Regions from separate parts of the Sinobaca sp. H24 genome, predicted to be linked through region 1. Evidence: riboswitches for the same ligand, from Rfam matches in the RefSeq annotation. Region 1 holds a riboswitch; the other holds the start of a gene.
The links. Region 1 has a riboswitch for thiamine pyrophosphate ahead of MMY81_RS00780 (thiamine phosphate synthase). Riboswitches for the same ligand answer to the same signal wherever they lie in the genome.

Region 2: it holds a riboswitch for thiamine pyrophosphate, as region 1 does, so the genes downstream of both, MMY81_RS27710 (ABC transporter ATP-binding protein) here and MMY81_RS00780 (thiamine phosphate synthase) in region 1, are expected to answer to the same signal.

Annotation. Positions count from the first base shown of each region.
Region 1 is NZ_JALBWT010000001.1:131,423-139,335, forward strand. It holds gene MMY81_RS00750 (NAD-dependent epimerase/dehydratase family protein) at 1-213, opposite strand, end outside; gene MMY81_RS00755 (YflT domain-containing protein) at 533-787, opposite strand; partial or broken gene MMY81_RS00760 (ThiF family adenylyltransferase) at 936-1,944, opposite strand; partial or broken gene MMY81_RS00765 (thiazole synthase) at 1,944-2,639, opposite strand; partial or broken gene thiO (glycine oxidase ThiO) at 2,897-4,038, opposite strand; gene MMY81_RS00780 (thiamine phosphate synthase) at 4,017-4,643, opposite strand; TPP riboswitch at 4,695-4,804, opposite strand; gene MMY81_RS00785 (tautomerase family protein) at 4,937-5,149, shown strand; gene MMY81_RS00790 (FixH family protein) at 5,208-5,606, opposite strand; gene MMY81_RS00795 (AEC family transporter) at 5,676-6,179, opposite strand; gene MMY81_RS00800 (AEC family transporter) at 6,176-6,574, opposite strand; gene MMY81_RS34795 (TrkA C-terminal domain-containing protein) at 6,645-7,034, opposite strand; partial or broken gene MMY81_RS00805 (potassium/proton antiporter) at 7,017-7,913, opposite strand, start outside.
Region 2 is NZ_JALBWT010000037.1:25,491-33,403, reverse strand. It holds gene MMY81_RS27740 (sugar ABC transporter permease) at 1-1,238, shown strand, start outside; gene MMY81_RS27735 (sugar ABC transporter permease) at 1,239-2,081, shown strand; gene MMY81_RS27730 (ThuA domain-containing protein) at 2,123-2,857, shown strand; gene MMY81_RS27725 (Gfo/Idh/MocA family protein) at 2,884-3,954, shown strand; gene MMY81_RS27720 (potassium channel family protein) at 4,274-4,939, opposite strand; gene MMY81_RS27715 (DUF1516 family protein) at 4,972-5,361, opposite strand; TPP riboswitch at 5,480-5,582, shown strand; gene MMY81_RS27710 (ABC transporter ATP-binding protein) at 5,713-6,492, shown strand; gene MMY81_RS27705 (ABC transporter permease) at 6,489-7,253, shown strand; gene MMY81_RS27700 (ABC transporter substrate-binding protein) at 7,253-7,913, shown strand, end outside.

The sequences.
Region 1 (7,913 bases):
GTATGTACGAATTTCTTTTCCTGTAAGTTCTTTCCATTTCGCTACTCTTTCTTCCAGCGTGGCAAGAGGAGTGATGGAATTGGAATGAAGCTCTTCGTCCCATTTTCTTCTAATAAGATTATCTACAATGGATACATCATGTCCTTGTTTGGAAAGATAAAGGGCTGTCGGCCATCCGCAGAATCCGTCGCCGCCTGCAATAATAATTTTCATTGTCTTTCTACCTCCAGGTCGTATGTTCCGTCCTATCCGTCCGGAATCGTCTCTTTTTGTCTTTTTCATTGACTCTCTATTTAAAAATCACATAGTGTACCTTTTTATACCCTTTTTCTTATGAAAATATACGTATAAAAAGTGCACAGGCTGTCCATAGTATACTATACAACATTTGCTTTAAAGCCGCTATTTTATTTGTTGTTTATTTATGTAACTTATAGTTTTATGCGGGGTTATACCATGCTTTTACATACTGCTCCCCTATATTTACCAGAAAAAAAGGATGCCTTCAAAGAAGGCACCCCGTTCTTTTTGATTATAGGCTTAAATCAGTTGGAGCATCTTTTACGACAAGAATAACTTTACCGTCGTCAAGCTTGTCCTCTAATTCTTCTGCTTTTGCTTCTGTATAACCAAGCTCCTGGAATTTCGCACGAAGTTCGTCTCCCTGCTTGCGGAATACGTTTTTGATGCTCTCGCCGATACCCTGCTCTTTAGCACCTGCTGTGTTAGCATCTGCTTCGTCTGCAAGGCGGTTTGTTCTTTCTTTATCATGAGTAATAATATATATATATCCTCGCTGATACCTTGTGTCTTTAGTCTGTCGACTGCTGTTACAGCCTCATCGTCGTTTAAATATTCTTTATAAAATGGTTCCATTGTTTATCTCTCCCTTCTGAAGGAAGTTTTCCCGGAAATATTAACTTTAAAACTTATTTTTAACCGCCGACGATCTGATGATAGATTTTCCGTGCTTTTCCTTTATCCGATTCCCCATGAATAATAGCCCGTCCATCTGCAAACAGTACGATCCTTTTTTCTTCCCACTGCAGCACAAGCAGATGAGGGTTGGATTTCTGAATAATACTTTCATGCCGTTCTTTCAGGTGCTGCAAAGATGCACCCGCATTCCTGGCAGGCCTGACCTGTACGGCATCACGTCCACACAGCGTCTCTAGAGATGATTTAGCTTCCCACTGCAGATACGGGTAGGAAGCTTGAACACCGCAGGAAGAGCAGTCTTCTTTTTTTAATTTATCCAGGTTTATCGTGCGGTGTTGATTTTCCCAGACGTCAAAAGACAAAAGGGTACGCCTCAGATCCTCTTCGTTTCCGCTCAATATTTTCAACGCCTCCGCTGCCTGGTGGGCACTGACCATCTGTACTGCCGGAGCGATAATGCCTGCCGTATCACATGTTTCACCATCCATTGGTATATCCTCCATCAGGCAGTGCAGGCATGGCGTGTCTCCGGGTAAAATGGTGTACGTGATACCATAGCTTCCTACACAGGCGCCGTAAATAAAAGGAATATTATGCAGGCAGGCAAAGTCGTTAACCATCATACGGGTTTCAAAATTATCGAGCGCGTCAATAATAACATGCTGGAAGGAACGACTCTAAGAGAGCGGGTCTACTTCTCCTATTACAGCATTCACATCCGAATGCGGGTTAATGTCACGAAGACGGGCTTCTGCCGCAGCAGCTTTCGGCGTTGAGCTGTCTGCATCCCATTCAGTGTACAGCTGCTGGCGGTTTAAATTGCTGTGTTCCACATAGTCCCGGTCCACGATCGAAATCGAACCGATCCCGGCTCTTACGAGTGTTTCCGCCATACTGCTTCCTAATGCTCCCGCGCCTATTATAACGGCATGCTTATCCCCGATTGCCTGGCCCTTGTTTTCCGATCGGAGCGAACAGCTCCTGGCGGGAATAACGGCTGTTCATCACAGCTGGCTCATTCCTTCAGAAGGGCTGCTTGCCTGTGCATAAAATTTCTTCTCGGTGCGGCCGGCTTCATGGCCGAGTTTTCCTGCCTGAACCGCCAGCTTCATCGCTTCTGCCATCTTCACTGGATCATCGGCACCGGCTACTGCTGTATTTAACAGCACTCCATCCGCTCCAAGCTCCATTGCATAAGAGGCATCCTTAGGGCTTCCAATCCCTGCATCAACAATAACCGGCACTACAGCCTGTTCAATAATATGGGCAAGATTGTAGGGGTTTACGATACCCAGCCCTGTTCCAATAGGAGAGGCTCCGGGCATAATAGCGTGAATGCCAAGCTCCTGCAGCTTCCTTGCCAGCACCACATCATCCGATGTATACGTTAAGACGGTAAACCCTTCATTCAGAAGCTGTTCAGAGGCTTTGAGCGTTTCCACAGGATCTGGCAGCAGGGTTTTATCACAGCCAATTACTTCTACTTTAATCATGTCACACATACCAGCTGCATCTGCCATTCTTGCGATTCGTACAGCTTCTTCGCTGTTTTTGGCTCCGGCCGTGTTCGGAAGCAGCCTGTATCCGTTAAGATCCATAGCTTCAAAAGGATCCGGCTGAGAGCTGTCAAAAAATATTCATCCGTCTTACGCAAACGTCAGTACTTCCGTCTCTGAAGCTGCCACTGCCTGCTTCTGCACCTCAGCGGTTTTATATTTGCCTGTACCTAAAACAAACGCGATTCAAAAGAAAATCTCCAATAGTTTAACATCTTTCATCCTCTCCTACAAAGTGAACAATTGTCCAGCCGGTTTTTCCTTCAGCGCTGATTCCTTCTGCTCCGGCCTGGTTAAAATATCTCCGTTCTTTTCTACAACAGATTTTTTGTGACCAACGTTAAAATGCAAGCAGCTGTTCAACGGACTCCACTGTATCCGGAACCTGCTTTTCTTCTCCATTAATGGTGAGCTTCACTAGAAACACCTTCCTTTATTCGTTTTCGGCGGGGAGAAAAGGCCTTCTCCCATTCCGCGTTTACCGGTTCTCCACAGATGGAACGGGCGAGCCAGTCCCCTGTGCCGGCTGAAAGCAGAATGCCATTACGGTAATGCCCGGCTGCCATCCAGAGACCTTGATTATCTACAGAGCCAAGATAAGGCATACCGTCAGCAGACTGCGGTCTAACTCCACTCCACGCCTGTTTGAATTCTGCTCCGGCAAGATCCGGCACCAGCGTAAATGCGCTTTTCAACAGGTCATGAATAGAGCCTGCATACACCCTGCTCTCCATAGAACCTGGATGTTCCGTTGCCCGACAATGACCGTGCCGTTTTTCTTGGGAACAAGGTATACATCTGGAGCGTGAATGGTGGACGTAATAAGCTTCTCTGCGGGCCGGATAGATAAAATATCTCCTTTGACAGGTATCATCTCCGGCATCACACCAATATCTCCGTCTATTCAGGTCTGTCCATGCGCCTCCTGCCATCACTACATGCTCTGCTTCTATTGTCCCCCGGCTCGAGGTCACCTCATAGCCGCCTGTCTTCTGCTTAATGGAAGAAACCAAGGTATGCTCCATTATTTCTGCACCTAAAAGACGGCGCTTCCGGCATAGGCTTTCGTTAGATAAGGCGCCATAACCTGTCCGTCTTCCGGCATATACAGAGCGCCTTGAGCGGTCTCATCTGCCAGCTTTGATTCTTTTTTCTGCAGCTCTTCATGGGTCAGCCAGCTGACTTTTTCACCGGCCTCCTGCTGAAAGGCAAGTACATCAAGAAGATGGCTCGTTTCTTCATCTGAGTGTGCGGTTTTCAGCATACCGTTTTTTATATAATCTACGTGAATGCCTGAATAGGATTCAAGTTGAGGGACTAATTCGTCGTACATAGAACGGCTTGCTCTGGCAAAATCAAAAAACGCACCCTGGCTGTTGATTTCCACCTGTGCTCCAAGCATACCGGCAGCGGCACTGGAAGCTTCACTGCCAATCGTGCTCCGTTCCAAAAGAAGTACCCGCTTGCCTTTTTGTGCTAAATGAAAGGCAGTGGAACAGCCGTTAATACCGCCGCCGATCACTACGGTATGATAGGATGACATAGTTTTCCCTCCTCTTTCAGTTTTATATAATATTCGTACGCCCGCTGCTTCGGATCTTCTGCTTCGTATAAACCTGAAAGTACTGCAATACCGGAAGCACCGGAGCGGATACACGATTTCACACGTTCCGGAGTAATACCGCCGATTGCGATCACCGGCAGTGCAGTCGCTTCTGAAATAGCTTCGAGCTTCTTCAGGCCGTGTGGTTCCAATCCCGGCTTACTGCCGGTAACAAACACATGCCCGAAAAATAGATAATCAGCGCCTGCCTTTTCTTTTAAGCGGGCCGCTTCCAGGCTGTGAACAGACCAGCCTGCAGTGAGACACTGTGTCGGCTTTTGCTCTACGGCTTCTTTCAAATGATATCCAACCTCTTTGAAATGCCGTCTATTTTCTTCCGGTATATTCAAACGGACCTGGTAGTCCGCCACTCCCTCTTCCTTTAGGAATGCAACAGCGGTTCGTAACTCCCTGAGCGACCAGAGAGGTTCACGTATATGAAAACAATCGATATATTCTTTCATCTCTTTGGAAATGTCCATCCATTCTCTTAAGGTCTGCCTGCCGGTCGATACAGCATGCAGTTCTTTTCCGTTTGTTCCCATGAAAAAAGCCGCCTTCCCATGAGGGAAAGCGGCTGTTGGTTTCTGCGGAAAAAGCAGGACAAGCCACTTCCCTCCGCTGGTATATCTCCAGATCAGGTTCAAAGAGTCCCGAAGTATCACTTCAATCTCAGCCCTTTAAAAAGGCACCCCTAGTGGTAAAACTATTGAATTGGTTATAGTATTCATCGTAAGCTATCGTTGTTTGAATTGTCAATCAACATAAACTAAAGACTGTCTAAATAAGGAAAAACCTTTATACTGAAAGTACACGTTAATAAAAGGAGAGATTCATCATGCCATTTGTAAATATTAAAATTACAAAAGAACATAAGCCCGCAACTCCGGAACAAAAACAACAGCTTATTGAAGGCGCTACTAAACTGCTGCAGGATGTTCTCGGCAAGAATCCACAGACGACTATCGTTGTTATTGATGAAGTAGAAACCGACAACTGGGGCATTGGTGCTAAATCGGTATCGGAAATCCGCAAAAAAGATACGCTGTAATTCGAGGCGGCTCACCTTTTTACGATAAGAGGAAGGCAAAGACTGCCTTTCTCTCTTTCTATTCTACTTCTATTTCCTCTGTCGGCATGCTGTGCATATTGCGGGCTGTCACATGGGCTGTAACGTGGTGCGTACCGCTCTCTTCAAACGTATACTCCAGCATATATTCCCCATCGCTGCTGTGTTCCCCTTCTATCTGCTCGCCCATTTCCTGTTCGCCTTCACTCCATATTTCAAACAGCACTTCGCCCGCGTCTTCCACCGCTTCTCCATCCTGTTCAACATGCGCTTCAATTAGAGCTGTTTCTCCGGTCACAGCCGGTTCATCGATATGTATCGCTACTTCAATTGGTTCGCTGCTGGGCGGACTATTTTCAGCTTCCGATTCATCGGAACCGCCGCAGGCACTTAACAAAAGAAGTCCAAATGTGCCGGCACCTATTCCCCATTTTCTCATTACATATGCTCCCTTCTCTTTTCATGCATCATCCCATATTATATCTTGATTGCGCTTTCTTTGTTACCCCTAGGTACCAATTATTAATAACAGTATCCAAAGGGAAGGTACACTTAAAATGGTCGTCAGCAGCGTAATGCTTGAAACCAGATCGGGACTCGAATGAAACTCTACAGATATCATAGCAATCGTTGCTGCGGTCGGCATCGCTACCGCTACAATCAGCACCGTACTCAAAAGCTCATTTGTCTGCAGCAGCTGCGTCAATCCATAGGCAATTACCGGGGAAATAACGAGTCTTACCGCTGTCCCAATGCTGATCAGCTTCCATTCAAGGGAAGCCAGGGAAATTTTAGCAAGCTGCATGCCAAGCACGACCATTACTACGGGAATGGAGGCTTCGCCCAGCATACTGATGCTGTCAAAATAGGTCGGCGGGATCGTAATATGAAGCCATTGAAACAATATTCCTAAGAGCAGAGCAAAGAAAGCAGGCATTTTGAATACAACGCGAAGCGCGTCAGCACCTGTCATATTACTGCGGTTGGCGATATATACTCCTACCGTACTCATGAAAAGGATTGAATCACCATAAAAATGACGGCATAAGCAAACGCCTCTTCCCCAAAAGCAAACAATATCAGGGGAGCTCCGTAATTTCCTGCATTCATAAATGCAGTAGACAGCGTCATACCGCTTTCCGTCGGAGCATCCCAGCGGAATATAAAGGCCAGCAGTTTATTCAACAAAAGCATGGCAATAAGAAAGATGACGGCAAACAAAACAATCAGAAACACATCATAATCAGGTTCTGTTGTGTAAAAGGTCCGGAACACTAGAGCCGGCGTTAGTATGTATAAAGCGACACCCGATACAGAGCGTACATCGAGCAGCTGTTTTTTTTGAAGCAGAAAACCGGAAAGAAAAATTAGTCCAATTGGAATAAGCGTGCTGATTAAAACACCCATGTGCTCCTCCTTTCTAAAAAAACTATAAAGCGGAACCCATTCAGGCTCCGCTTCTTTAGTTTAGCATATTTTATTTTGGTCGATCCGGCTTTCCTTTCAGCATCTGTTTCAGCTGCTTTTTCTCGGAGCGCGACACAAGAATGTAAAGAAAATCCTCTTCTTCGATCACTGTCTCACCGTAGGGAGTGACCAGATCTTCATTTCGGACAATCGCACTGATCAGCACACTATCCGGAAAGTTAATTTCCTGAAGCGTTTTTCCTAAAATTGGGGTGTTTTGATCCGTCTGGAACTCGATAATTTCGGCGTTCGCCTTGCCGATCGATATCAGCTCGATGGAATGATACGGTACTTCTTTTTTAGGACCGGAAAGCTTCAATTTTTTGGCTAAATAAGAAATACTCGATCCTTGAATTAAGGCGGAAGTCAGAACAATAAAGAAGACAATGTTAAACAGCACGTCGCCGGATTCCACGCCGGCCACAATTGGAAAGGTAGCGAGTACAATCGGAACCGCCCCGCGCAGTCCTGCCCAGGATATGAAGATTTTCTCTTTAAAACTGTACGATGTGCCGATAGTAGAAAGAAACGTAGCGGCCGGTCTTGCCACGAGCATAAGCGTAGCAGACAGTACCAGTCCGGCAATCGCAACAGAAGGACTTAGCAGCTGCTCCGGAAAAGCGAGAAGTCCCAGGATAATAAACATCGTAATCTGTGCCATCCAGGCCAGCCCTTCATTGAACCGAAAAATAGAATGACGATAGGTTAATTCGGAGTTACCGACTATTAAAGCAGCTACATATACCGCAAGAAGTCCGCTCGCTCCGGCAAATGCGGCCAGCCCATAAGTAAGCAGCGCAAAAAAATCGCAAAAATCGGATAAAGTCCACTTGAATCCAGATTGATTCGGTTGATCGAAAGCGAAGCTATTTTCCCCAAAACAATCCCCATGACAAGCCCCAGGCCCATCTGCCAGAAAAAGGAACCGATGAGAAGTAAATAGCTTGGCTCATCGAGAATAACCAGTTCTATAAAAGCGACTGTTAAAAACACAGCCATCGGATCATTCGTTCCCGATTCTGCTTCAAGCGTCGCCCCTATTTTCGTTTTGATATTCCGCTCTTTCAGCGCAGCAAAAACCGCCGCTGCGTCGGTAGAGCCGACAATGGAACCAAGCAGGAAAGCCTCCGTCCAGGAAAGGTCGACTATCAGCTTTGCAGCTACTCCAACGATAGCTGAAGTCAGTACTACACCAAGTGTAGCAAGAGATAGTGAAGGACCAAGAACTTTTTTGATCGTTGGCCACTCTGTCTGTGACCCTCCTTCAAATAATATAATG
Region 2 (7,913 bases), on a different contig from region 1:
TATTGAGTATTATTCCAGGCTTTGGACAATTTTATAATAAGCGGTGGATAAAAGGATCGATTCTATTTGTTCTTGCTTTATCGTTTGTTCTTACATTTCTTCAATTTATAAATATTGGGCTGTGGGGCATACGGACACTTGGGACGCTAGAAGGGATTGACGATTCCAGAACACTTCTTATTCAAGGGGTACTGGCTGTCTTTCTCTGCCTGGTTGCTCTGGGCTTTTATATATTAAACATTTTGGACGCGAGAAAGGATGCGGCTAAATTAAAAGAAGGGTGGCAGATCCCTTCTGTTATGCAGTCTCTAAGAGATTGGTGGGATTTTGCCTTTCCATATGTAATGGTAACACCGGGACTGCTTCTCCTGATATTTGTAGTCGTTTTTCCGCTTCTTTTTATGACGCTCATCGCTTTCACAGACTATAACCGCTACAATTCACCGCCGGGTAACTTATTAAACTGGGTCGGTTTTGAAAACTTCATAGATATTGTAAATGTACCCGTGTGGCGGGAAACGTTTATATCCGTTCTGGCATGGACGCTTGTCTGGACATTTGTCGCAACCACCCTGCAGATTGGGCTTGCGCTCATTTTAGCGGTTTTCGTTAATGATGAACGAATCAAGGGCAAAAAGTTGATCCGGACGATCTTTATTCTTCCGTGGGCCGTGCCGGCTTTTGTTACTATTTTAATATTTGCTGCACTATTTAATGATAATTTCGGAGCGGTTAACCGAAGCATTGTGGAACCGCTGCTGGGGTACGGCCTGCCGTGGCTGACCGATCCGTTTTGGGCGCGAACGGCGCTTATTATGATTCAGGTCTGGCTGGGCTTTCCGTTTGTCTTTGCGCTTTTTACCGGCGTACTGCAGAGCATTTCCAAAGAGTGGTACGAAGCAGCGGAAGTAGACGGGGGCTCAAAACGGCAGAAATTCCGCTTTATCACACTGCCTCACGTTTTGTTTGCCACCGCACCGCTTCTTATCATGCAATATGCGCAGAACTTGAACAACTTTAATATTATTTATTTGTTTAATGAAGGCGGACCTGCCGTGCGGGGTCAGAATGCCGGGGGAACGGATATCCTCATTTCCTGGGTCTACGATTTAACCTTCCAGAACAACATGTTCAATATGGCGGCAGTTATTTCCTTGATTATGGGGCTGATGATTGCAGTATTTGCTATTCTGCAGTTTAGAAGAACCAGGTCATTTAAAGAAGAGGGGGAAATATAAATGTCATCTAAACTAAAATCAAGGCTTGAGGTAGCGGGTATTTATCTGGTGATTGCTTTTATGTTTGCTGTCATCTCCTATCCACTGCTCTGGACACTCGGTCTCTCCTTTAACGAAGGCACGAGTCTATATTCCTCCAGCATTATTCCTGAGAATTTTTCCCTGGAACACTACATCTGGCTGTTCACCGATCCTGACAGCATGTATTTAACCTGGTATAAAAATACATTAATTGTTGCCGTTACCGTTTCTGTCGTCGCTACATTTATCGTCGCCTTAACGGCCTATTCTTTTTCCAGATACCGTTTCAAAGGCAGAAAGTACGGCATTTATGCTTTCTTAATTCTGCAGATGTTTCCGGTATTAATGGGAATGGTAGCTCTTTATATTCTATTAAATATTATCGGTCTGCTTGATTCGCTGGCCGGTCTTATGCTGATTTATATTGGCGGAGCCATTCCGATGAACGCCTTTCTTGTGAAGGGATATTTTGATACGATTCCAAAAGAACTTGATGAATCAGCGAGGATGGATGGAGCTGGTCATTTCCGAATTTTCTTTACGATTCTTCTTCCCCTGGCAAAGCCGATTTTGGCAATCGTTGCCTTGTTTAACTTTATGATGCCCTTTATGGATTTTCTTCTGCCCAGCATTATTTTAAGAAGTGAAGAAAATTATACGCTGGCACTGGGATTATTTAATTTTGTAAATGATCAGTTTTCTAATAATTTCACCCGATTTGCTGCGGGATCCGTATTGATCGCGCTTCCGATTGCCACCATTTATCTATTTTTGCAGAAATGGCTCATTTCCGGGCTGACCGCTGGAGCAACAAAAGGTTAATTTATTACGAAAATATATTATAATGAATACAGGAGGCTTTTATGAAAATAGTTGTATGGAACGAAAACAGGCACGAGAAAGAAAACGAAGTGGTTTCTTCCATTTATCCGGAAGGAATTCACGGAGCGATTCAAGGCTTCCTGAGAGAAGAGGGACTTGATGTAAGCACGGCTACATTGGACGAACCGGAGCACGGATTAACAAAAGAGGTTCTCGACAATACAGACGTTCTTATCTGGTGGGGTCATCAGGCTCATGACGAAGTGACCGAAGAAGTCGCAGAGCGTGTGAAAGAACGCGTATTGGAAGGAATGGGACTGGTGGTACTGCATTCTGCCCATTTCTCGAAAATATTTAAAAAATTGATGGGTACTTCCTGTGATTTGAAGTGGAGGGAAGCGGATGAAAAGGAACGCCTTTGGGTCGTCAATCCGACGCATCCTATTACAGAAGGCATAGGAGAATTCATTGAGCTGGAAAAAGAAGAAATGTACGGGGAGCATTTTGACATCCCTGTACCGGAGGAATTGTTATTTGTCAGCTGGTTCGAGGGTGGAGAAGTATTCAGAAGTGGTGCCACTTTTCAGCGCGGGCGTGGAAAAATCTTTTATTTCCGCCCTGGACATGAAACGTATCCGACGTACTACCATGCAGACATTCAGCGTGTGATACGTAACGGCGTGCACTGGGCAGCTGGACTGGCCACACCAAAGCCGGTTTACGGAAACGCTCAGCCGCTTGAACCTATTGCCGGCACAACCGCTGTTAAACGCTGATGGCGACACTAGAGGGGTATATTCTAATGGATAAGCTAAAAATTGGCATCATTGGATCAGGTGGAATCGCGCAGTCCAGGCACATTCCCACTTTTCAGCAGCTGGAAGATAAAGTTTCCATTGAAGGCGTATATGATATTAATCAGGACCGGGCTCAGGAAGTAGCAGCTGCTTTTTCTATTGCCCGGGTATATCACAACATTGAAAGAATGCTTGAAGAAGTAGATGCCGTTGTGATCTGCACGCCGAACAAGTTTCATGCAGATATAGCAGTACAGGCTCTGGACCGCGGCATTCACGTTCTTTGCGAAAAGCCGATGGCTATCACAACAGAAGAATGCGAACGCATGATAGAAGCCGCTGAAAAAACAGACTCGGTTCTTGCTATTGCCTTTCACTACCGCTTTGGGCCGGAAGCCCAAATTGCCAAGCAGATGATGGAGAACCATGAAATCGGTGACCCGCTCGTCTGTCGTTTCCAGGCGCTGCGCCGTCGGAAAGTTCCGGGCTGGGGCGTCTTTACAAATAAAGAACTCCAGGGCGGAGGAAGCCTGATTGATTACGGCTGTCACCTGCTTGATCTGTCTTTATGGCTGCTTGGAAATCCGAAGCCGCTGGAAGTAATGGCAAAAACGTACGATCGGTTGAGCAAAGCGCCGAATCTCACGAACGAGTGGGGTCAGTTTGACCAGAACACATTTAACGTGGAAGACCATGTAACCGGATATATCACATTTGAAAACGATATTACGATGCAGCTGGAATGCTCCTGGGCAGCTAATATAAAAGAAGATACGGAACAGCTGAGCATTTCCGGAGTAGAAGGCGGTTTACAGCTCTTTCCGTTTGAACTGTATCAATCTAAATATGGCACCCTGTTAAACAGCACGGCTCAAATTAATAAAATCGATAATATAGAGCCGTACTATCAGGCAAATAATTTTGTGGATTCCTGCACAGGTGAAGCAGAGCTTATTGTGAAGCCGGAGCAGGCGATGAAAGTGACAAAAATCGTTGAGGCGCTCTATGAGAGCAGCGAAACAGGCAAAAGCGTTCGATTCGAAGAAAATCCAACCACTTTTGAAGAATCTTATTAAAAAGAGACTGTCCCAAAAAATATTTTTATCATGCTATGAGGAAATAAATGAAGAACCTCGCATCCACTTTACAAGGATGTGAGGTTCTTTTTGCATCGTTGAGCTATTTATTTTTTTAAGCTGACTCTTATGAAAAATCATAAAAATAACCAGGTGCCGACTCAGGCAGACCAGCCATCGCTGAAGATAAAGAAAGGTTTTCTCTTTAGCTGAGGCATGGCCTGCCGAAAGCGTGCGCCTGGTTTGGCTGGCAGCATTTTGCTGGTCAGGGGTACCTTTTGGGAGACCCCGCTTCATTAAAAACGGAAATCTTTTAAATCTAAAGGCCTTCGTTCTCAAAGCGGCGGATCTCATCTTTGTGACCTAAAACAATCAGCATGTCTCCCTGCTCAATTTGATCATTAGGGCGGGGAGATACATTAACGTCTTCATTTCGTTTAATCGCAAGAATCGTCACGCCATACGTGGCCCGGACATTTGAATCAATCAAGGTTTTACGGTGTAGTTTTTTTGTAGCATACACTTCGACAATTGTGTAATCATTGCTCAAGTCGATGAAATCAATAACTTTTTCCGAAGTCATGTTGTGGGCAACACGGATTCCCATATCAAATTCCGGGTGTACTACCCGGTCAGCGCCGATCTTATCTAGCACCTTCTGATGGTATTTATTCTGGGCTTTGGCCCAGACAATCGGTACGTTCATATCTTTTAATACAAGTGTCGTAAGCACACTTGCCTGAATATGGTCACCGATAGCGACAACCACATGGTCAAAGTTGCCAAGACCCAGGGACTTTAATGCTTTTTCATCCGTAGAGTCGATGCAGGCTGTCTGCGTAGCATACGTGACGTATTCGTCCACTTTTTCTTCATCCTGATCAATCGCAAGAACTTCATAGCCTAAATGATAAAGTTCCCGACAGATACTCCCTCCAAATCGGCCTAGGCCTATAACAGCAAATTGTTTTTTGTTTTTTGCCATGGGAAAACGCTCCTTTATGTGTCAAATTCGTCTTATAGTAAATAAATGCCCTGAGGGAGCAGCAATCCTAAAATAATAGTAAATATAACAAATCCTATCACAAAACGGACGAAGAGAGGGTGGCCGGTGTTCTTGAATAAGTGAACAAAGTAAACTTCAATTAATCCGATGCTTATTAAGCCGCAGGCCAGTTTAAACAGGCCGCCTAAATAAACGGGACGAAGACCGAGAACAAGCCCGCCGGTTAACAGCAGCGGCAGATAGAAGAATCGAAGCAGGTAGTGAAGAAGAACAGCGGTCCGATTCATATTGGTCTTGTGAAATATATAAACAGCACCTGCGAGCAGAATAACTACTGCTACAGCAGCAAGATGTATAGTGAGTATGGTATCAGCGATAATAGACTCTCCTAATGTAGACATTTTCTTAATCATATCATGCGTGTACGTGTTACAGGAGCAGAGATTTTTCTGGAATAAAACTTCCGGTATGAACCATTTCGAATATGTGCTATCTTTAAGAGGCAAAGACAAATCATATAACAAGCACTAGGGGTGCTGCAAAGCTGAGAGGGATGATATTCATCCTAACCCTGGAACCTGATCTGGATAACACCAGCGGAGGAAAGTGCGGAATGTTCACCTGAAAAAGCAGCCTCTCGTGCTGTTTTTAATGATAGAACGATTTTTCCGCCGCTCCTCTACTGGAGCGGCTTTTTTGTGTGCAGATACAAGTTCCGGGAAAGCAAGGCACATGTAAAAAAGGGGGCGGAAATGAATAAAAAGCAGAAACCGGCACTGGAATTTCGGGATGTGACCTATGCCTATGCTGATACCGATGCACCGATCTTCGAGCAGGTGCAGGCTGTAGTGGAGAAAGGAGAATTTGTCAGCCTGCTTGGACCGAGCGGCTCAGGAAAGTCAACGTTCTTCCGGCTTGCCGCAGGGTTAAGCAATCCAGTCAATGGGTCTGTGCATCTGCACGGATCAGATTCCGGCATAAGGCTTGGCAGGGTAGGCTACATGCCGCAGCAGGATATGCTGCTGCCCTGGCGCACCATTTTGGAGAATGGCATGCTTCCTCTGGAAATAAACGGTCTTTCCAAAAAAGAGGCAGGAAAACGGGTATCCGCTCATTTAGAAGCATTCGGCCTCGGGGGTCTCGAACATAAGTATCCACATGAACTGTCCGGTGGAATGAAGCAGCGCGTGTCTTTTCTTCGTGCCGTAGTAGGAGGAAACGACATCCTCATGCTGGATGAACCATTCAGTGCGCTTGATTCCATAACCCGTTTTATGATGCAGGAGTGGCTGCTTGAGAAGTGGCAGGCTTCAAGGCAGACGCTTATTTTTATTACCCATGACATCGAAGAAGCGTTATTTCTATCCGATCGTATTTTATTATTTACCGAACCGCCGATAAAGGGTCCCCTCACGGAAATTACTGTCCCGCTTCCAAGGCCGAGAGACGAGGGGGCACGGGATCACCCGGAGCTCTTAAAGCTGAAGCGGGAGCTGATTGAAAGAATGCGCAGGGAGGAGAGGCTGCGATGAATGGCTGGAAAGGGACAGGCGTTTCTTACATCGGAGCGGCTCTGCTTGCGTCTGTTTTTTTTATTATCTGGGAAGCAGGAGCCCGCTGGTATGACACGCCTTATATACTGCCGGCACCGTCTGCGGTGCTGCAACGGCTGGTGGAGCTCGCTGATATATTATTTCTTGTACACCTGCCGGCCACACTTCTCGTTATAGGAACCGGACTTGGCATCTCAATTGTTTGCGGAGTTGGCATTGCGGTGCTGATGAGCCGGAGCCGGGTGGTGGAAAAGAGTGTGTTTCCTTTACTTATCACGTCGCAGACCATACCGATTATTGCACTTGCTCCGATCTTTGTTTTGTGGTTTGGCTATTCCATGTGGAGCAAAGTCGCTGTTACGGTGCTGATTACTTTTTTCCCAATCACAGTCGGGGCGTTTGACGGTCTTCGGACAGCAAGCAGGGATATGCAGGATCTGCTTCGGACGATGGGCGCCGGAAGCTGGCAGATTTTCAGAAAAGTTCAGGTACCGATGGCCCTTCCTTCTTTCTACTCTGGATTAAAAGTTGCAGTTACGCTGAGTGTCATAGGTGCGGCTATTGGAGAATGGCTGGGAGCAGATGCGGGACTCGGATATTTCAGCCGCAGGATGATGACGCAGATGGACGCAGCCGGCGTATTTGCACCGATTGTTCTGTTGTCGCTCGTAGGCATTGGTCTTTTTTTGGCAGTAAAAGCAGTAGAATATGCAACTACAAAAAAAGGAGGAAATAGATAATGAATAAGCGGAATAAATGGATCAGGCAGGCCGTACTGTTTGCTGCAGGGGCTGCAGTACTGGCGGGATGTGGAAGCGAAAGCGAACAGCAGGCAGAAAACGAAGAGCTGCAGGAAGTTGATATTATGCTGGACTGGTACCCCAACGCGGTGCACAGCTATTTGTACACGGCCCAGGAAAAAGGATACTTCGAGGAAGAGGGGCTCGACGTGAATATTATGTTTCCAACGAATCCGACGGATCCTTTGAATCTGGCCGCTGCAGGGGAAGTGGATCTTGGTATCAGCTATCAGCCGGACGTCATTACGGCGCGTACTGAAGGTATTCCTGTAGTAAGCGTTGCGGCCATTGTACGGTCTCCTCTTAACCACATTGTGTACAAAGCGGACTCTGACATAGAACGGCCGAGAGATTTAGAAGGCCGGACCGTCGGATATCCGGGTATTCCGGTTAATGAGCCGATTGTAGAAACGATGGTGGAGGACGACGGCGGCCAATTCGAAGAAGTAGATCTGGTAGACATCGGCTTTGAGCTGCAGTCTTCTCTCGTAAGTGACCGGGCCGATGCGGTAAGCGGGGCATACATTAATCATGAAGTACCTGTGCTGGAACATGCCGGTACGTCTGTAGAATATTTTAATCCGGTCGATTACGGCGTTC